DNA from 4 places in the Sporolactobacillus sp. BBK16-2 genome. Region 2 is predicted to be linked to each of the others. Evidence: riboswitches for the same ligand, from Rfam matches in the RefSeq annotation. Region 2 holds a riboswitch; each other region holds the start of a gene.
The links. Region 2 has a riboswitch for S-adenosylmethionine ahead of metE (5-methyltetrahydropteroyltriglutamate--homocysteine S-methyltransferase). Riboswitches for the same ligand answer to the same signal wherever they lie in the genome.
Positions count from the first base shown of each region.

Region 1: another riboswitch for S-adenosylmethionine. It lies ahead of AC6F33_RS15740 (MetQ/NlpA family ABC transporter substrate-binding protein); the one in region 2 lies ahead of metE (5-methyltetrahydropteroyltriglutamate--homocysteine S-methyltransferase).
Region 3: another riboswitch for S-adenosylmethionine. It lies ahead of AC6F33_RS13995 (Fur-regulated basic protein FbpA); the one in region 2 lies ahead of metE (5-methyltetrahydropteroyltriglutamate--homocysteine S-methyltransferase).
Region 4: another riboswitch for S-adenosylmethionine. It lies ahead of AC6F33_RS15425 (PLP-dependent transferase); the one in region 2 lies ahead of metE (5-methyltetrahydropteroyltriglutamate--homocysteine S-methyltransferase).

Region 1 is NZ_CM187611.1:3,165,794-3,171,035, reverse strand. It holds gene AC6F33_RS15750 (Ppx/GppA phosphatase family protein) at 1-935, shown strand, start outside; gene galE (UDP-glucose 4-epimerase GalE) at 1,003-2,010, shown strand; SAM riboswitch class I at 2,114-2,219, shown strand; gene AC6F33_RS15740 (MetQ/NlpA family ABC transporter substrate-binding protein) at 2,366-3,184, shown strand; gene AC6F33_RS15735 (methionine ABC transporter ATP-binding protein) at 3,197-4,210, shown strand; gene AC6F33_RS15730 (methionine ABC transporter permease) at 4,210-4,872, shown strand; gene AC6F33_RS15725 (helix-turn-helix transcriptional regulator) at 4,995-5,210, shown strand; gene AC6F33_RS15720 (hypothetical protein) at 5,207-5,242, shown strand, end outside.
Region 2 is NZ_CM187611.1:2,509,094-2,514,335, reverse strand. It holds gene AC6F33_RS12490 (peptide chain release factor 3) at 1-761, shown strand, start outside; gene AC6F33_RS12485 (class I SAM-dependent methyltransferase) at 813-1,457, shown strand; gene metE (5-methyltetrahydropteroyltriglutamate--homocysteine S-methyltransferase) at 1,568-3,874, opposite strand; SAM riboswitch class I at 3,970-4,082, opposite strand; gene AC6F33_RS12475 (putative bifunctional diguanylate cyclase/phosphodiesterase) at 4,303-5,242, shown strand, end outside.
Region 3 is NZ_CM187611.1:2,822,862-2,828,103, reverse strand. It holds gene AC6F33_RS14005 (iron-containing alcohol dehydrogenase family protein) at 1-1,067, shown strand, start outside; gene AC6F33_RS14000 (amidohydrolase) at 1,064-2,215, shown strand; SAM riboswitch class I at 2,321-2,426, shown strand; gene AC6F33_RS13995 (Fur-regulated basic protein FbpA) at 2,521-2,706, shown strand; gene AC6F33_RS13990 (DUF4180 domain-containing protein) at 2,648-2,905, shown strand; gene AC6F33_RS13985 (hypothetical protein) at 2,999-3,760, shown strand; gene AC6F33_RS13980 (lysylphosphatidylglycerol synthase domain-containing protein) at 3,897-4,814, opposite strand; gene AC6F33_RS13975 (MGDG synthase family glycosyltransferase) at 4,846-5,242, opposite strand, start outside.
Region 4 is NZ_CM187611.1:3,097,174-3,102,415, reverse strand. It holds gene AC6F33_RS15450 (ABC transporter ATP-binding protein) at 1-704, opposite strand, end outside; gene AC6F33_RS15445 (DUF8171 family membrane protein) at 697-1,557, opposite strand; gene AC6F33_RS15440 (MurR/RpiR family transcriptional regulator) at 1,740-2,573, shown strand; gene AC6F33_RS15435 (hypothetical protein) at 2,656-2,991, shown strand; gene AC6F33_RS15430 (helix-turn-helix transcriptional regulator) at 3,007-3,201, shown strand; SAM riboswitch class I at 3,262-3,378, shown strand; gene AC6F33_RS15425 (PLP-dependent transferase) at 3,510-4,631, shown strand; gene metC (cystathionine beta-lyase) at 4,624-5,242, shown strand, end outside.

The sequences.
Region 1 (5,242 bases), 660 kb from region 2:
CTATTATTGGTATAGGGGGAACCGCCAGAAATTTAGCGCGTATTGACCAGATCCAGGAACATTACCCATTGGTGGGGCTCCATCAATATACAATTCCGCGTGAGCGTCTAAATCAGTTGAAAGAGAAATTGGCTTCGATGACACTTGAGGAACGTGAGAGTATGGACGGACTCTCAAAAGACCGGTCGGATATTATTTTGCCTGCATCGGCGGTTATTAATCTGCTTGTGAAACTGAATCGCGGAGACAGGTTTATGTTGAGCGGAGAGGGGTTGCGCGAAGGCGTATTCTATGAATGGGTGCTCAAACAAAGGAATGAAGAGCGTATCCCGTATGTTTTGAATGAAAGCCTGCGGCAGCTGCGGCGCAATTTTAATTTGGACAGCCGTCATACTGCGTATGTGAAGAAATTAGCGTTTCAAATCTTGGATGGCATATTGGATTTATTCAAAGGAGACGATTCAGAGGAACGCATTGCCTGGTTGCTTTCGCATAGCGCGGATCTTGCTTATTTAGGGGAATTTATAAATAATGAATCCAGCAGTGCACAAACCTTTTATTTACTGACTAATATGAACATTAATGGGATCAGCCACCGCGACCGCCTGGCTGTAGCGCTGATCGCTTCGTTTAAGAATCGGTCGAATCTCAGCGACTTTGCCAAGTCGTTCCAGCAAATGGCAACCAAAGAAGACATGAAACTGTATGAGACACTCGGCGCTGTGTTGCGTCTCGCACATGATTTCGATCGTACAAAATTGCATGTCGTCAATCGATTAACGCTCAAACAGACGAAGAAAAAGCAGCTTCAGTTGACTGCCTATTATCATGATGATGCCTATTTTGAAGAACAAGCTGCACAAAGACATAAAAAACATCTTGAGCGGGCATTAAAGACGTCAGTGATGATTCAATTCAAAAATGCGGATGAATAGGGCTTGTCAAGCTTTTCAATAAGGTGGAAAATGGTAGACAAAAGAAGACAATGAGAAGGGGTTTTTTATGGCTATTTTAGTATTGGGCGGCGCCGGATACATTGGTTCGCACGCGGTTTATCAACTCATCGATGCCGGCGAGGATGTGGTTGTTGTCGACAACTTGCAGACCGGTCATAAGGATGCACTTCATCCGAACGCAAAATTTTATCAAGGAGATATTCGCGACAAGACGTTCTTGGATTCTGTATTTAAGAAAGAAAATATTAAAGGCGTCATTCATTTTGCCGCCAATTCTTTAGTCGGCGAATCGGTTGAGAAGCCGCTGAAGTATTTCAATAATAATGTCTACGGGATGCAAATTCTTTTGGAAGTTATGAACGATAATAACGTGAAACACATCGTATTTTCTTCAACTGCGGCAACATACGGCGAACCGGAAGTTGTTCCGATTACCGAAGACATGCCGACGCAGCCGACCAATCCATACGGCGAAACCAAGCTTACAATGGAAAAGATGATGAAATGGTGTGATCGTGCGTATGGCATGCGATTTGTTGCCCTTCGTTACTTCAATGTTGCCGGCGCAAGTAAAGGCGGATCAATTGGGGAGGATCACCATCCGGAAACACACTTAATTCCGATTGTTCTCCAGGTTGCTGCCGGTGAGCGTGACCATATCTCCATTTTCGGCGATGATTATGCAACCAAAGATGGGACCTGCGTCCGTGATTATGTGCACATTGAGGATCTGATCGCCGCACATCGCCTGGCACTTCGCTATCTGTTTGACGGCGGCAAGAGTGATGTATTCAACCTTGGCTCAAGTGAAGGATTTTCGGTTAAGGAAATTATTGAGGCGGCAAGAAAAGTTACCGGAGAGGCTATTCCTGCTGAACTGGCTCCAAGACGTGCGGGAGATCCGAGCACGCTGATCGCTTCCCCTGAAAAGGCAAAGCGTGTGCTTGGTTGGAACCCGAAACACACGAACATTCCTGAAATACTTGCCGATGCCTGGGCTTGGCACAGCAGCCACCCAAAAGGTTACGCGACAACCGTTGAATCGGCTAAGTAATTAAGAATAGCAGCTTGTTTGTGGAACTATATGGAACTTAACGACAAAGTTTTGACACATTCGCGATTTCGCGGTACAATCGTATCACTAACCAATTGAATACTTCTTATCCAGAGCGGCGGAGGGACTGGCCCGATGAAACCCGGCAACCAAATGAAAATTTAGGTGCCAATTCCTGCAGAATCCATTTGGATTTTGAGAGATAAGAGAAGATATGAACGGATCAGGCTTCTCTCTTCTCGAGGGAAGCCTTTATTAGTTCCGAGCTCTTCATAAATTAGGAAAACTGGATGATTGGAAAAGCCTTCGGTTAGAAATCAGAGTATTCTTATATACAAACAGGAGGAAGCAAACATTGAAAAAGATTACTGCAGTTATCTCAGCGTTTTTAGCATTTTCTTTAATTTTTGTTTTGGCCGCTTGCGGCAATAGTTCTTCAAAGGAATTGAGTGAAAAGGAAATTACGGTCGGTGTGACCGGCGGTCCTCACCAACAAGTAATGGAACAAGTCGTTAAGTTGGCGAAAAAAGACGGATTGACAATTAAATTGAAAGTATTCAACGATTACAATCAGCCGAATATTGCACTGAACGATAAAGATCTGGATGCGAACAGCTACCAGACGCTCCCATTCCTCAAGGATCAGATTAAAAATAAAAACTATAAAATTACTGATGTGTTCAAAACCGTGGCCTTTCCAATGGGGATCTACTCGAAAAAAATTAAAAGTCTTAAAGATTTGAAAGACGGCGACAAGATTGCAGTACCGAATGACCCGGCTAACGAGCTCCGCGCTTTGCAATTATTTGAGAAGGCCGGCGTTATTAAACTGAAGAAGGGTGCTGGGATTACATCAACGAAACGCGACGTGGTCAGCAATCCCAAACATCTGAAGATTATCGAATTGGATGCCGCACAGCTTCCGGCACAACTTGGTGAAGTTACTGCATCCGCAATTAATACCAACTTTGCGATGGGCGCAGGTCTTACAGTGTTGAAGGATTCTATTTTCCATGAACCGCTTGAAAACAACCCGTACCCTAACTATTTTGTTGTCCGTACCGATAATAAGAATGATAAAGTAGTCAAGCAGCTGAAGAAATACTATCAATCGAAGGAAGTCAAAGCATACATTAAGAAACAGTTTGGCGGTTCCGTAGTTCCTGCTTGGTAAGGAGGAAGCATCTTGATTAAATTACAGCATGTGTCAAAAACGTTTCGTGTTGGAAAGAACAAGATTGAGGCCTTGAAGGACGTTTCCCTTGAGGTAAACAAAGGTGAAATTTTTGGTGTTATCGGTTTCAGCGGTGCCGGAAAGAGTACACTGATCCGTTGTGTAAACCTGCTTGAGCGGCCAACAAACGGGCAGGTGTTTGTCGATGATCAGGATGTTTTGGAGCTGAATAAAAAAGGCTTGCGGCAATTAAGACGTAAAATCGGTATGATTTTTCAAGGTTACAATTTGCTTGAGACAGCGAATGTCTATGACAATGTTGCAACGCCGCTAAAATTGGAAGGCGTGCCGAAAGAAGAAATTAAGAAGCGCACCGAAAAGTACTTAGAGATTGTCGGATTGTCAGATCGGCAGAGTGCTTTTCCGAGCCAATTATCCGGAGGCCAAAAACAGCGTGTGGCCATTGCCCGCGCGCTCGCTCATGAACCGGAAGTGCTGCTCAGCGATGAGGCAACGAGTGCACTGGATCCGAATACAACCGAGGCAATTCTTGAATTATTGCTCAAGGTCAATAAGGAACTGGGCATTACTATTTTCCTGATCACTCATGAGCTGAACGTTATTCAGCGTATTTGTGATCGTGTGGCCGTTATGGAAGACGGCAGAATTGTGGAACAAGGTTCGGTTGTCGATGTGTTTACGCAACCGCAGCAGCCGATGACCAAGCAATTCATCAGCACGGAATCCAAGTTTCAGATTCCGGACTCGGTGAAGAACGATTTACTTAAATCGGGCCGATTGGTCAAACTGACCTTCTTAGGAGAATCATCGAAGGATCCGGTACTAGCGACACTTGCTAAGCAGTATGATGTCTTGCCAAGTATTATTGCCGGCGGCATTGATCAATTGAAGAATCAGTCGGTCGGCAAGCTGCTCGTCCATTTGAAAGGCGATAAGGCAAAAATTGAGACGGCGATCGGCTTTCTTCGGGATCAGGATGTTCTTGTGGAAGAGGTGAAGGACTAATGGCAGACTTTATCAATGAATGGGGCAGCGCAATTTGGGAAGGGTTCATCCAGACCACACAGATGACGCTGATTTCACTCGCCTTTTCAATTCTGATCGGGCTGCCGCTTGGCGTGCTGCTTGTTCTGACACGGAAAGGCGGACAATGGGACAATGTTGCGGTTTTCACGATCGTGAACTCATTAATTAACGTCATTCGATCGATTCCGTTCATTATCCTGCTCTTCTTCCTGCTTCCGTTTACGAAGACATTGGTTGGTACGACGATTGGTGTGAAAGGTGTTATTGTTCCGCTCGTCGTTGCATGTGCACCGTACATTGCTCGACTTTTGGAAACAGCAATGCTTGAGGTCAGCAAAGGCATCATTGAAGCGTATCAGTCCATGGGTATTTCCACCCCGAAAATTATCTGGCATGTCATTATTCGTGAAGCACGTTCATCGATCATTCTCGGTCTAACGATTGCGGTGATCGGATTGATCGGCGAAACAGCGATGGCCGGATTTGTCGGTGCCGGAGGACTTGGTGACTTGGCGTACCAGTTCGGCTATGTGCGATTCCAACCGGATGTAATGTACGCGGTTATTATTATCTTGATTGTCATTGTTCAGATTATCCAATCACTGGGTAATGTCATTGCGAGAAAATTGAAGAAAAATTAATAAAGCGGTCGGCACAAACGATTTTTGTTCATCCCGTTTGACTGCCGCTTTTTCTTTATCTATAATGTTAAATATAATTAACATTATGTATAGATGATTAAACATTGGATGTGCTGAACGCCATGCATTTAGTAAATCGAGTCAAGGAATTGAGAGCGCGATATAACTGGACACAATCGGAACTGGGCGAGAGAGTCGGTGTGACGAGGCAAACGATTGCCTCCATTGAAAAAGGGGATTACGTCCCTTCGCTCCTTCTCGGTCTGCAGCTCTGTGATGTATTTAGGTTGCGCATGGAGGATGTTTTTGAACTGGAGAAAGGAGCGGATAAAGAATGAAACGTTTGTGGTTTTCTCTAATGATGTCGATC
Region 2 (5,242 bases):
CACCGCAACCGCAGCCGCGTCAGTCAAGTGAAGGCATTATTCAGCCGGACGATCCTAATTTTTCCGGATTCGTGTTTAAAATTCAAGCGAACATGAATCCGGCACACCGCGATCGAATTGCATTTTTGCGTATTGTTTCCGGTAAATTCGAAAAAGGGATGGGCGTATATCTCGATCGGACCGGCAAACAGTTAAAGCTTGCGCAGCCGCAGCAATTCTTTGCTGACAGTCGTGAATTGATTGATGATGCGTATCCGGGTGATATTGTCGGACTCTATGATACCGGATTTTATCAAATCGGTGACACCGTGTGCCGGTCGAAGGATACATTTAATTTCGGTGCACTCCCGCAATTCTCCCCTGAACACTTTGCTAAGGTGCGCGCGAAAAATGCGATGAAGCAAAAGCACTTCTTGAAAGGCGTCAGCCAGCTCGCTCAAGAAGGCGCTATTCAGGTGTATAAAACGCAATATGAAGAGACGATCCTAGGTGTGGTCGGGACACTGCAATTCGATGTTTTTGTCTATCGAATGCAGGCTGAATACGGCGTTGATCTTGATATTGAACGTATGCCGCATCAAGTGGCGAAATGGATTGCTAATCGAGAGGAAGCAGATGCGCTTCGTCGTAATTCCAATAATCTGGTCGTTTCTGATTATAAGGACCGCCCAGTTATCATTTTTGAAAATGACTTTTCTCTGCGCTGGTTTCAGCAGAAGCATCCGAAAATCGAGCTTCGCGATTCCAGTCATAATATGTAAGAAAAAAAGAGCCGTTGGGCTCTTTTAAATTATAGAAAAAGGAGGAAGAGCATGCTAAATCAAGAAGACTATTGGAACAGTATTGCAGACGAAAAACAATTTACGACTCCATTTCAAATTGATCTTTTTTCTAAATATGTAGATAAAGGCGCGAAGATACTTGACTATGGTTGTGGTTACGGTAGAACTTTGCTTGAGTTAAAGGAGCATCAGTTCACTCATTTATTTGGTGTTGATTTCTCGGAAGCAATGGTTAAACGTGCCCAATCAAATGGCAGCAATGATTTAAACGTCGCTTTAATTACAAGCGGTCAATTACCTTTCGAAGATCATACCTTTGATGCTGTGCTATTATTTGCTGTTCTTACTTGTGTTTATAAAAGTCAAGAACAGGATGCCATTCTAGATGAGATAAAGAGGGTTCTAAAGCCCAACGGTATCATTTATATTAATGACTTCCTATTAAATAATGATGAACGAAATTTATGCCGCTATAAGAACTATGAGAATAAATATCAAACCTATGGAGTGTTTGAACTCTCAGATGGTGCAGTCTTGAGACATCATAGTGATGAGCGTGTGAAAGAATGGAGCGATTCTTTTGAACGTCTGGAGTACGAGAAGGTCGTCTATACAACAATGAATGGACATCGTTCAAATGGATTGGTTTATATTGGAGAATTGGTGAATGACTGAACGATCAAACCTGTGTATGTCACGATTAATTTTTAGCAAGTAAAAAAAGAGGCCCCCTCTAAAGTCATTTTTCGACTTTGAGGTGAGCCTCTTTGATTATTTATAGCTTTTTATTTTCCTACTGTATTGCTGAGTTCTTTGCGAACCTCGTTGGCTGCTTCCACCATGTTCTTAAGCGCGGGGATCGTTTCTTCGGGACGGCGTGTTTTGAGGCCGCAGTCCGGGTTGATCCAGACGATTTTAGGATCAAGCACCTTAAGCGCGCGTTCTGCGTAGGACTTCATTTCTTCTACGCTAGGGATACGTGGGCTGTGAATGTCATAGACGCCTAGACCGATGCCTTTTTTGTATTCGAAATCTTCAAAGGCAGAAATGATTTCACCATGGCTGCGTGCTGCCTCAATTGAAATCACATCGGTATCCAGCGCGTCGATGGTGTCGATGATTTCATCAAATTCCGAGTAGCACATATGCGTATGAATTTGTGTGTCATTATTAACAAATGATGTTGCCAGCCGGAATGAATAGACGGCATCATGCAGATAGCCTGGTTTCTTATCTTCCTTAAGCGGAAGACCTTCTCGAAGTGCTGGTTCGTCAACTTGAATCATGCGGATATCCGCTTCTTCAAGTGCGTGCACTTCTTTCTTTAAAGCGAGCGCGATTTGGTTGAAAACAGCTCCTTGACTGATGTCGTCGCGGACGAACGACCAGTTGTAGATCGTGACCGGTCCGGTAAGCATACCTTTTACCGGCTTATTTGTCAGTGACTGAGCATAGGCGCTTTCCTTCACCGTCATTGGATCTTGCCATGATACATCTCCGAAGATCAGCGGTGGTTTAACACAACGTGAGCCATAGGACTGAACCCATCCGAAACGCGTAAAGGCAAATCCGTTCAGCTTTTCTCCGAAGTACTCAACCATGTCGTTTCGTTCGAATTCACCATGGACGAGGACATCAATTCCGAGATCTTCCTGAATTTCGATCCATTTCGCCGTTTCATCTTTAATAAATTGCTCATAGCGTTCTTCGGACCATTCGCCGCGTCTCCAATTACGTCGGGCCTGACGAACTTCTTTCGTCTGAGGGAAGCTCCCGATTGTTGTCGTCGGCAGTGGTGGCAGATTGAAGGCATCGGCTTGCACTTGCTGACGAAGTTTATAAGAGCCGGGGCGTGACGGCAGTTCCTCGTCTAATTGATCAATTTCTTTTTGAACTTCTTTATTGTTGCGGTGTTCGGATTGCTGTAGTGTCTGCAGATCTGCACTGTTTTTCTGAAGGGCACCATAGATGGCGGCTTCGCTTTCATTAAGCCCTTTCGTAAGGTAAACGACCTCGGTCAACTTTTCATCGGCGAAGGAAAGACCGTTCAGAAGCACAGGATCAAGATTGGTTTCATTTGAGATCGTGACCGGTACATGGAGCAGGCTTGATGACGGTGTGACCCACAGATTCTCGTGATACTTAACTGATGAGAGCAGTGTCTGCAGTTCAGTAAGTGTCGCCTTTAAATCTGTCTTCCAAATATTTCGACCGTCTACAACGCCTGCAGCCAGTACCTTGCCTTCAGGGAATCCATAGGCTTTGATCGATGCCAAATTTTCTTCTTTGCCGTAAACAAAATCAAGACCGATACCGTCAACGGGCAATTGAACGACAGCTTCGTAATCATCAATCGCCTCAAAGTAGGTTTGCAGAAGAAGCTTCAGTTCAGGCACACCATTTTTAATAAAATGGTAGGCTTTCGCGAACGCAGCAAGATCTTCTTTGCTCTGTTCCTTGACAAGAATAGGTTCATCGATCTGCACCCATTCAGCCCCGGCTTCTTTCAGTTCTTGAAACACCTGTACGTACAATGGAAGCAGTGCGTCAAGCAGTGTATTAAAATGATCTGGATCATAACCCTTTGACAGCTTTAACAGCGTCACCGGTCCGACAATAACGGGCTTGGCGACGATACCGAGCTCATTCTTTGCTTCATTAAACAAATTAAGAAGGCGGTTTTCCGTCAGATAAGGTTTGGTTTCATTGCTGATTTCCGGAACAATGTAGTGATAATTTGTATTAAACCATTTGGTCATTTCCGATGCTTCTGAATTTTTGTTTCCACGAGCAATTGAGAAGTATGTTTCAAGCGATAGTTCTTTTTCATTTGATTTAAAGCGGTCGGGAATTAAACCGAAAAGAACAGCCGTATCAAGGACATGATCATAAAGGCTGAAATCTCCAACGGGAATCAGATCAACTCCAATGTCTTTTTGTTTTTTCAAATAGCTTAAGCGCAGTGTTTTAACCGTATCTAGAAACGTTTCTTTCGAAATTTTACCGGCCCAAAATTGCTCAAGTGCCTTTTTCCATTCTCTTTTTTCGCCGATTCTCGGGTATCCGAGATTCGCACTTAATACTTTACCCATGTCTTCATCCTCCTGTAATCTGCATAACAAATTTTTCGAGGGGGAAAAACAAAAGGCCTCTCTATTTTAGAGAGGCCTGAATTATCATCCGCACCCTCTTATCTTCCAAGATTCTAAAATACCAATCTTGCTGGAATTAGCACCTTTTCATAAAATGAAAGGTTGCCGGGCTTCACAGGGCCAGTCCCTCCGCCGCTCTTAATAAGAGTTTAATTAAGTTAATTTGAATACTAACATGGAATTTGGGATTCGTCAATGCTTTACTTCGACAACGCAAGTGGATTGAATCATTTATAAATAGTTTAAAAACAGCAAGATCTGCACGCAAAACATATTCACATTTTCACTTCATGTGACGATAAAGAAAGTGAGTATGTCTCTCAAACATGAACGAACAGCAGCGAAGACACAATGAGGGTGGATACGAAATGAGTGAGCAATTTAATCGAGACAGATGGCTGAAGGAAGTGGAGAAGCAGATCACTGATCAATCGATCACAGATCATTCTGTTCTAAAACGGATTCGACTGGCACAAATTCATAAACTGGATCTGCAACTGTTGAAATGGATGCGTCCATATCTTATGAATTATTACGTTAACATTGTCAATCAAATGAGCCAACATGTACTCGATTTATATAAAATAAAGAGCACGGTTCCGTCTCAAAAGACAAAAGAATACTTGAAAAATATGTATGCAGAACAAACTCGGCTTCTTTTCAACGGGTCTCTTGATCGGAGCGTTTTAGTACATTGCGAGCAAAATGCAGTTTTTTTTCTTGACCATGAGCTAAGCATTGCAAATCAAATTGCTCTTTTTAGTTTGTACCGTCGAGCGCTTATTGAAGCGGTCGAACATGAGGTCAATCATCCTGAACAAGCTTTATTTCTATCCGAATCTTTAGATAAATTTCTAAGTCTAGAGCAGCAATTGATTCTGGAACGTTATCAGCAGCTGAAGCATGAACGTGAACTTGAAAAAGAAGAGGTTATTCGCTTCAGAGCCTATCATGATGCACTGACCGGGCTTCCCAATAATTTGGTTGCTGAAGAATCGGTTGTCGATTTGGTCAAAGGATATAAAAATAGCAATCGGTCGTTCTCATTACTGAAAATAAATGTCGACCGATTAAAAATAATTAATGAAATTTTCGGTCGACAGATAGGAAATGAACTGTTGATCGCTTTATCCGGGAGAATGAAGGGAGCTCTTAAAGACTTCAATGCAGAATTGTATCGGATCAGCAGTGATGAATTCATGATTATCTGCAGAGACTGCTTGAATAAGCGCGGCTTGACACATCTCATCGAAACATTATTGCGGACAACCGAACAGCCCTACCATATCGACGGAAAAGAGATCTATG
Region 3 (5,242 bases), 310 kb from region 2:
TCAGCCAACTGGATGAACTTGTTTCTCCTTTTTCGTCTGTTCATATTGTTACGGGTGAACAATCATTTTCAGCTTTTCAGAAGGTCTATAAAAAAGAAGTCAAGTGGCCGGTTCATCGCTATGACGGAACATCCAGTCATGAAGATATGGACCGTTTGACGAGTGAGATCGGAAAAGCAGACCTGATCATCGGGATCGGCGGCGGACGTGTATTAGATACGGCTAAGGGTGTCAATCATCGGCTTCGTTCTCAATACATCTGTATCCCAACGGTTCTTGGCACTTGTTCTGCGTACACGCCGCTTGCCATCATCTATAATCAGCAGCACGAGCATATCGGCCGCGATCATTTTCAAGAATCCGCTTATGCGGTACTGGTCGATTTGTCTCTGCTGATTGAATCTCCGAAAGACTACTACATTGCCGGTATAGGGGATACGTTAGCGAAATGGTATGAGGCGGAAGCGATACCGAAAGATGTGAGCCAGCAGATCGATCCCTTTGTATCACTGGGACTCACTGCGGCCCTGCAAACGAAAAAACTGCTGCTCCGGTATTCGGAGGAAGCAGTGGTAAGCCTGGAACACCATCAGCTCAGCCCTGCTTTCCGTATTGTATCGGATGTGATTGTCGGTCTTTCCGGAACAGTTGGCAGCTTTGCTCGAGATTATGGCCGTGCATCCGGCGCTCATGCAGTCCATAATGCAATGAGCAAGATTCCGGAGACGAGCCGTTATCAACATGGGGTAAAGGTTGCGTACGGTTTACTTGTACTACTCGCGACCTTGGGGCAGGATGCTGAAGTTCGGAAATTGCTGCCTTTTTACAAACGAGTGGGTCTGAGTTATTCGCTGAGTCAGTTCAAACTTCAGGATATAGATAAAACTAAAGAAATTCTTGCCAGAGAATGTCAAACGGAGCTTGGCTTCCGTTTTGTCTTCAAAAATTTTGATCAGGCGTTTATCCTGAATGCTTTGAACCGGGTGGAAACGTTGGTGAACGAAAGCGGAAGTGAAGGCCAGGCAACCGGTGAATTCGACTACAAGGCAGATGAATCGAAAGTATGAGCAGATTTGCAAATGATGGTAAGACCTTTCAATCCATATTCGAAGAGCTGCACCAGAACCCGGAGCTGTCGTTGCATGAATATGAGACAACAAAAAGAATTAAAAACTGGCTGCAGGGTCAATCAGTTACGTTGCGAGAGACCAGCCTGCCGACCGGCGTCTTTGCCGAAATTTCAGGTGATCTGAACGGTCCTGCTGTTGGGCTTCGCGCGGATATTGATGCCTTGCCGATTCATGAACAAACTGACTTACCCTATCAATCACAAAATGAAGGTGTGATGCACGCCTGCGGTCATGATTTTCATACGACCGCTTTGCTCTGGGCCGCTGCTTTGCTGAAACAGAATCAGGAGCATCTTCCCGGCACCGTTCGTTTGATTTTTCAACCTGCAGAAGAAACCGGACACGGTGGACTCAAGGTGGTCAAAGACGGTCAGCTCAAAGGACTGGATGCGGTCGTTGGTATTCACAACAAACCAGATTTGCCGGTGGGAACCATTGGAATCAAGGCAGGACCTTTAATGGCGGCTTGCGACAAATTTAAAATTACGTTTAATGGAATCGGCGGTCATGCGGCGATTCCCGAGCGGACCCGAGATCCGATTGTAGCGGCTTCATCGTTCGTTCAAACAGCGCAAACGATCGTCAGCCGAAACATTTCGCCAAAGCATGAAGCGGTCGTGAGCATTACCAGTATTCACGGCGGTGACGTGTGGAATGTGCTGCCTGGAAAGGTCGAACTGCTCGGAACAGTACGCACTTTTTACGATCAGGATCGTGATTTGATCATTGATCGCTTTGCCGCAATCGCCGACGGACTTCAACAGGCGTTCAACGTACAGATTGCTGTGGAATGGGGCCAAGGGACGCCATCCGTATTTAATGAAGAAAAAATAGCTCGAATTATTCGAGAAGCAAATGAAAATGAAGTGCGGGTGGTGACACCTGAAGTTTCGGTGGCCGGGGATGATTTTTCCTGCTTCCAACGCGAGGTACCCGGTGTATTCGCATTTGTAGGATCGAACGGACCCGAAGATTGGCATCATCCTGCGTTTCGGGTTGACCCTAAAGGGATCCGCGTTGCCGCAGAATTCTATTATCGCTCTGCGGTTGCCGTTTTGAAAGCATTAAAGCATGCAAACGTATGATAGAGTCATCGTATTTATGATCAGAATTCATTAGCGGATCTTTTAAATAGTGAGTACAGGAATAAATAATCGACCATACTATACCTAATATAAATTATTGAAAAATGCTTATCCAGAGAGGCGGAGGGAATGGCCCTGCGAAACCTCAGCAACCGGCTGATTGCGGTACGGTGCTAATTCCTAAAGCAGAATCATTGCTTGGAGATAAGTTGAGAGCAGCATAAAGAAAAGCCTGATTTCTCTTCTTATCACTGTGGGAAGAGAACAATTGGGCTTTTTATCTTTTTATAGGGAGATGCGGCACGATGAGCAGTGCACTGAGAAAGATGGTGGAAGACAGACGCGAACAATTAATTGAACAGCTGATTGCACATCGAGTTTATAAGAAAGACGGAAGGCATCTATTTGAATTATCTTTGTCAGAACTGGAACATGAATACAAGCAGGTACAGGCAAGCAGTTCATCGATGCATAATCGAGATTTGGCGTAAGCGCCGCTTTTTAGTGACAGAGCTTGGTGTTGCGGAGGCGATCGTACAGAAATTTGCACTGTATCATACGAAAGCAGCAGCTGTACTTGATAATAGCCAGATCAAAGGCAAGTTCAAGGAGTTTATTTCCGAGAGCAACAGCGGCAATATATTCAGAGTCTATAAGAATGTTAATAAAAGAACATTGGGTTTTGAATAATTATCATTGAGAATGGGGAATTGTTGAAATATACTGGAATCGGACATATACCACTGATAAGGACAAAGAGGAACGAGGGGGCACAATCAAAAAATGAATGGTGAACTGCTTCAGGTATGCAGAATTGTTGCAAGTGCAAAAAAAGCGCTAAAAGAGAACAAGAAAATCATATTTGAATCGTTCAAATATGAGGATTCCATTACTTTTCAGCTTATTGAAAAGAAGTCATGGTTTGGGAAAAAGCCTTTTAAAGCTAGTAATGTAGCAGAATGGTTTGATGAATGTTGTAAACGCGGGTTAGAAGATATAAAATGCTTAACGCCGATGCAGGTAGAAGACAGAAATCTGCTTGGATTTTCAAACTCAAGACAAAACATTTTTGTCTGCTTTTATAAAAGTGGTCATGTAACTTACAATACAGTGCATTGGGACTTCCAGAAAGAAAGGCACGCCTGGACAATCACCTATACAGAACACCGCTGGGATAATCCACCTCAAGAGAAGCCGGAATTTTACGATAATACAGCAGACTTGGTAAACGTTTTAAATGAAATTGAGAAATTCGCGCACTTCATTGAATGTGACCATTTTGCAAATTTATTTCATGAGGCTGCCCTTGCTGCAGAAGGGGAATCTACGAAAGAAATGAAACTGCTCATTGATATGCCGAAGAAGAATTTGAATCTTTTTAAAGCAGCAAGTACCGCTGATGTTTTTGGTGCTATGGGCTCATGGAATGATTCTCCGCCATACATGGCTCATGAAAAAAATGTAGACGAACAATATGAACATTTATCTGCGGAATTATTTAGACAGTTATGTTTAGCGACTCTCTATGCGGTGAATGAATGGTAATATTCTTCATGATCATCTGACACCTTTTTTAATCCTCTTATGAAATCCATTTATTTGTGCTTTGTAACTTTACCAATCGAATCGCTTAATTAAACTGAGTTAGCAAATGATAAGTGTGCATCGCCCAAACAGCTTTTTACAGTTTCTGATGCAGCATATTTCTGAGTGCTTTTCCATATTTCCCGTGCAGGGCCAGAATATATAGAACAACACCCAATGGAAGCAGTGCGGCATATTGTATGAAATGAAGCAGTAAGCCTGCCGAAAGCGCCGCGCTCTGCTGAATGCCTAGTCCGGCAAGACCGATAATGACTCCGTATTCGAAAAGACCCACGGAACCGGGTGAGGCAGGTATAAACCCAATAAGGTTTGTTGTGGCAAAAACGGCCAGCGACATACGCAAAGATGCGCCCCAGCCGAAGCCGAACGCAATTAGTCCCATCCAAATGGAAAGGAGGAGAAGTATATACGAGAAAAGCACCCAAAGCATCATGTTCAGCATTCCGATTGTTAAATAGCCATGAACATAGTTTCGAAATCGCGGAACAAAAGAAACAACTGTCAGCAGCAACGCGATGAAGGCAATACATGAAAAGAAAGAAATCCATAAGATTGTAACAATCATGGGCTCTTTAAATCCGGAAAAGGGTACGGCGAAAAGGGAGATGACGATAATTGCTATCGAGTCGGCGATCGCCGGTATCATCACCAATTCCGTCCGACGAAATGCGCTGTAGTTGTCCGGGAAAAAAGCAAAACGTAATCCGTCACCAATATGAAGGGGCAGAATCATATTTGCTGCATGACCGATACCAACGATTTGCAGAGCTCTCAGACGGTTAATATTCGGATCAATGCCCAATGTGTATCCAAGACTCCGAACATAGTTTGAATAGATATTAATGGCAACTGAACAAAAAACTAAGAACCAATTTATTTTCGCATTGAATACAGTGCTTAGATCCAGACCGCCAAGTGTCTTGAATGAATAATAGACGACTAAAACAGTTATGATTATTCCTATTAGTAATTTGAATTTTGTTTTTGTTGCCATTCAACTGCTCCTGCTGCACGTTTTTTGAATTTTAGTCGGTCAAAGAATGTTCAAGTGATTGACTGATTTTCAGAGCGTTGGGTTCCTTTGCTGTTTGTATGAGCAATTCAGTGATCTTGCGCGCCGATTCAGGCTTTTTGAACTCATACTGGTTCTGAGCGATCTGCAGGAGCTGTTCCCCGTCATTTTCCAACAATGCTGAAATCATAGTCGGCAATTGGCGCAAGTCTTTGCAATAGAGTCCCAATCTGTGTTTAAGGACAAAATGAGGATTCTTTGCCTCCTGTCCACGCAATGCACCGGTGACGATGACGGGTTTGCACAGGTTGACCGCCTCCATTAATACATTAGGGCTAGCCCGCATGATCAGAAGATCAGCCTCCATCATGCGCGCCTTTACTTCTTTAATAAATCCATAAATGGTCACT
Region 4 (5,242 bases), 590 kb from region 2:
TCGACTTCAGACAGCGCTTGACGCATCGGCCGTTTCCAAATGACTGATCCCTTATTCAGCAGAAGAACCGTATCGCAGTATTCAGCGATAAATTCGGTATGGTGTTCAATCGATATGATTGTTTTTCCATACTGTTTATTCAACTTTTTCAAAACCTCATAGATCTCTTTGGCATGATAAGGGTCCAGTTGCGCCGTTGGCTCATCGATGACAATGATGTCTGGATTCATTGCCAGACAGCCGGCGAGTGCGAGCAAATGCTTTTGTCCGCCGCTCAGTTGCCAAACAAATTCATCCGCCAAATGGGCGAGCCCGACGAGTTCCAGTGCCCGGCGACCACGCTGCAAGTAATCCTCCATGCCGAAATTAAGCGGAGCGAACGAGGCATCTTCCAAAACACGCGCCTGAACAAGCTGATTTTCAAAGTCCTGGAATACATAGCCGACATGGCAGGATAGATCGGCGACGCTGCTGTTGAGTATATTCAATCCGTTTACAGTTACGGAGCCCTCAAAATCTCCGGTGTAAAAATGGGGAATCAACCCGTTAAAGAGCTTGCACAGGGTTGATTTTCCACTTCCGTTGCTGCCGATTACCGCAAGAAACTCGCCTTTTTCAACGGATAAGTTCATTTTTTTTAAAACCGGATGTTCGGCGCCTGGGTATTGAAAGGTCACGTTCTCCACATGAATGAGTTCATTCATTGGCCATACTGCGCTTCGCTTTGTTTTTTCCTGTAACAAGTACAATGATGGTGATCAGGGCAACGACAGCGGCTGCGGCCAGACTGATCCAAATTGCCGTGTCTCCAAATTCTGCTTCCCATTCAAAGATATCAATCCCGGCTTCAGACAGGAACTCGCATCCCATCGCGACAGCCGAAAGCAGGACACCGATGATGATGAAACGTGGTTTAAGGATGCCGCTGATCGGATATTTGGTCTTGTTATCGCGCGGCTTCATGCCGAGCAGCGGTTCGATTTTTCCATACAAACGCGGAACGAGGTAGAGCGTTGGCAGGAGGGCAAATAGGATCCCCGAGAACAGCACGTCATTCAGGAATGAGAAGCCCTCGATTGCAACTACACTTTGAGGAAGACCGGAAACGGCTTCAAAGTCATCGACGCCGATCCAGACCTTGGTAATATCTGAAATCATATTGAGAAATTGGTGAATAATCACACCGGTCATTGCGGCAATGCCGACTTGAACCCGGCTCTTGGGATTGTTAACGATGATTCCGGCAACATACATCGCCAAGGTGAAGATGACCAGTTTCTCTATTTCTCCGAAACCGCTGAACTGACCGAGCATCACTTCGCCGAAAATAACTTCACCGACAGATGCGCCGATTGCGGCATAGAAAGGATGGAACAGGATGCACAGCGTCAAAGGAATAAATGCGAAGTACTCAATTGAGAAATTAACAGGTCCGATATTTACTTCCGGTACAAGTTCGGTAATCATGTTGGATAATCCGTATAAAGACATCGACAAGATAAAAACCATCATTTTCTGGGGCTGGGTCAGCGTGTAGCGTTCTTTGATTTGCGTCATTGGTGTCCCTCCTGAATTTTAACTTCTCTTGTAGTATAGAAAATCACTGTTAATGAACCGTGGGAATCATGTGAATCTAGTGTAAATAAATTATTATTTTCTATAATAATGTAATTTTATTTTCATAGAACTGCGAAATCAGCGACGCTAATGCTATGATGAAAGCAAAAAAAGGTGATCTCATGAGTCGCAGTCCCATTAATATCAGCCTGCTTTCGCCGACACATCTGAAAATTGCCCAATGGCTGCAGCACAATGAATCAGCAGTTATGCTGTTGACTGAAAAAGAAATCGCTAAAGAATCAGGAGTGAGCATTGCCTCTGTTTCCCGTTTTTGGATGATGATTGGGTTTAAAAATTTGAAAGATTACAAGCGGAAATTAAGAGAAGATCTTGAAATTACGCCGGCAAAAAAAATGATGAACACCATTGACGATCTTGAACACACCAAATTACAGATTCATCATTTGAATAAGAGTGTCCAGCTCCTGCAGGTGACGTTGAATCATTTCAACAAGGCTTATTTCGAGCGTGCGGTTACTTTGATTCAGGAAGCGAAGAAGCTCTATATTTATGCTCCGGGACCATCGATCGGCCTTGCGGAATTGCTGAATTACCGGTTGGCTCGGTTTGGCGTAACGGTTGTTATCCTGCGCAAATGGGGGAGCGAGCTGCTCGAGGATTTGGTCCATATTGACAAAAACTGCGTCGTGTTGATTTTTGCTTTTTCACGAATATTAAAGGAAGGAGACGTGCTGCTGGATTATGGAGCATCAGCAGGCTATCGGACGATTGTCATTACCGATCAGCCGGTGCTTCGGACGCATCATGCCTTCGATGCTCTTTTGTTTGCGAGTCGAGGAGAAAAGGATGAATTTCATTCCATGATTGCAGCGACTTACCTAGTTGAGAATCTGATCTTGTCGCTCAGTGAGAAACAGCAAGACAAAAATATGCAGAGATTGGATCAATTGAGCGCTTTGAGAAAAAAGTATAAGGATGACTTGCCAAGATGAGTATGTAAAAAGTATTTGACACCCCTGAGGTATTCCACATATAATGATGTCAAAAGTATTTTACATAACGAGGTGTCTTGACATGTCGGATTTCATTAAAAGCTCACTGCTTGAATGGAGTGTATACGCTTTACTCGGACTTATCCTGTTTTTCGTGATTGATTGGCTGACCGGAGATGGGCTTGTTTTTTCAGGACGCACTCAGGATGAACGAAAGCAGATGATTAAAAGGAAATCAATTGTCAGCAGCTGGCTTGCGCTCTTAATGCTTTTTGCTGCTGATTTCGTGCGGGATTATTTTCACCTAGGAACTGTTTCTGGACTGTCCCTAAAATATCCGGCGGGGTTTTATTTAGTTGCGGCGCTTGCAAGCTATTTTATTTTTTACGCGTTTAACAGCTGGAAAATGAGAGCCTGAGGTTGGGAGCACGAAATTGTGAAAAATCAGATTCGCGAGCTGCGGGTTACATTAAAACTCTCGCAGGATGAACTCGCAAAAAAATGCAATGTATCAAGGCAGACAATTAACGCGATCGAAAACAATAAATACGATCCGACATTGAAGCTTGCGTTTCGCCTTGCGCATGTGCTGAATAAACGAGTGGACGAACTTTTTCTAAATGAATAAGGTCTTGAAAAAATAGGCGCACTAGTGTACACTAATCAACAACTGAATGAGACATTTTGATTCTTATCAAGAGAAGCCGAGGGACTGGCCCGATGACGCTTCAGCAACCGTCGCTGATTTACGAATGGCGACAAGGTGCTAATTCCAGCAGGCTGCGTGCGGCCTGAGGGATAAGAAGATACCGGCAAACCAAGCCTTCTTCTTATTGCGAAGAAGGCTTTTTATTTTACCTATTTTTGAATTGTATAAGCGACTCACGATCTATCTGGTGAACTTAAATGTATTTGTTTTGAAGGGAGAATGGCGACATGGCATCGTATAAGACAGAAACAAAATTAACACAAATCGGGAATGGTTTTGATGAATTGGGTGCAGTCAACGCGCCAATTTATCTATCTACCGCTTATAAACATGAAGGAATCGGCATCTCAAAAGGCTATGACTATACGCGCACGGGCAATCCGACACGATCTATTTTGGAGAAGGCAATTGCCGATATAGAAGGCGGTCAGGAGGGCTTTGCCTGCAGCTCAGGAATGAGCGCGATTCAGCTCGCTTTTTCATTATTCAGCTCGGGGGATCATATTATTGCTTCAAGAGATCTCTATGGCGGTACCTTCCGCTTTTTTGAGATTCTGAGTAAGCAGTACCATCTCTCATTCTCTTATTGGGACGGCGAAAATCTGGGTGAATTAGCTGATCTTGTCTGTCCGGAGACAAAAGCAATTTTCATTGAAACACCAACCAATCCGTTGATGCACGAGGTTGATCTATCGGCAATCGCAAAGATTACGAAAAAAAATGAATTGCTGCTTATCGTTGACAATACATTTTACACACCGATTCTGCAACGCCCGATTGAACAGGGAGCCGACATTGTCGTGCACAGTGCAACAAAATATTTGGCCGGACATAATGATGTGCTTGCAGGTCTTGTGATCTCAAATCGAACAAAAGTTACTGAGAAACTGCGACTCTATCATAATTCATGTGGCGTGGTTCTTGATCCGTTTGATTCGTGGCTTCTGATACGTGGCTTGAAAACGCTCGCCCTGCGTATGCGCCAGCATCAGGAGAACGCACGCAAGATTGTTGCCTATCTCGAGAAGCAGCCGCTTGTGACCAAGGTGCTTTATCCAGGCAAAGGCGGAATGGTCAGCTTTGAATTAACCGCGCCGGATTATGTCGAACCTTTTCTCAAATCGCTGCACTTGATCACCTTTGCCGAAAGTCTCGGTGGTGTTGAAAGTCTGATTACCTATCCGGCAACGCAGACTCATGCAGATATTCCCGAAGCTCTGCGTCTTGAATACGGCCTGTCTAATTCATTGCTTCGTCTTTCGACCGGTATTGAGCACCCGGACGATTTGATTAGCGATTTGAATCAAGCATTTCAGACGTTAAAAGAAGAGGTGACCGCACATGAGTGAATCGATTCATTTTTCTACCAAACTAATAAAAGAAACGGTTGCTGTCGATCCACAAACAGGGGCGGCAAATGTGCCTGTTTATTTATCATCAACCTTTCATCAAAAGGACTTTGATCATTATGGTAAGTATGACTATACACGGTCCGGAAATCCAACGCGTGAAGCACTTGAAGATGCGATTGCTGCCTTGGAAGGCGGCGTTCGCGGGTTTGCATTCGCGTCTGGAATGGCTGCGATTTCTACGGCATTTTTACTCCTTTCTGCGGGTGATCACGCCATTGTTCCGAAGAATGTGTATGGAGGTACCTTTCGGATTCTGACCCAGGTCCTCGGTCGTTTCGGAATTGATCATACGTTTGTCGACACAACAAACCTTGATGAGGTAGAGCAGGCAATCCGTCCAAATACAAAGGTGATCTACGTGGAAACACCGTCCAATCCGACGCTGGCCGTGACGGATATTCGAGCTGTTGTCAAACTAGCTAAAGCGCATCGATGTTTGACCTTCGTTGATAACACCTTCATGACTCCTGTATTCCAGCGACCGCTCGAACTTGGGGCGGATCTTGTCCTGCACAGTGCGACGAAGTTTATTTCCGGACACAGCGATG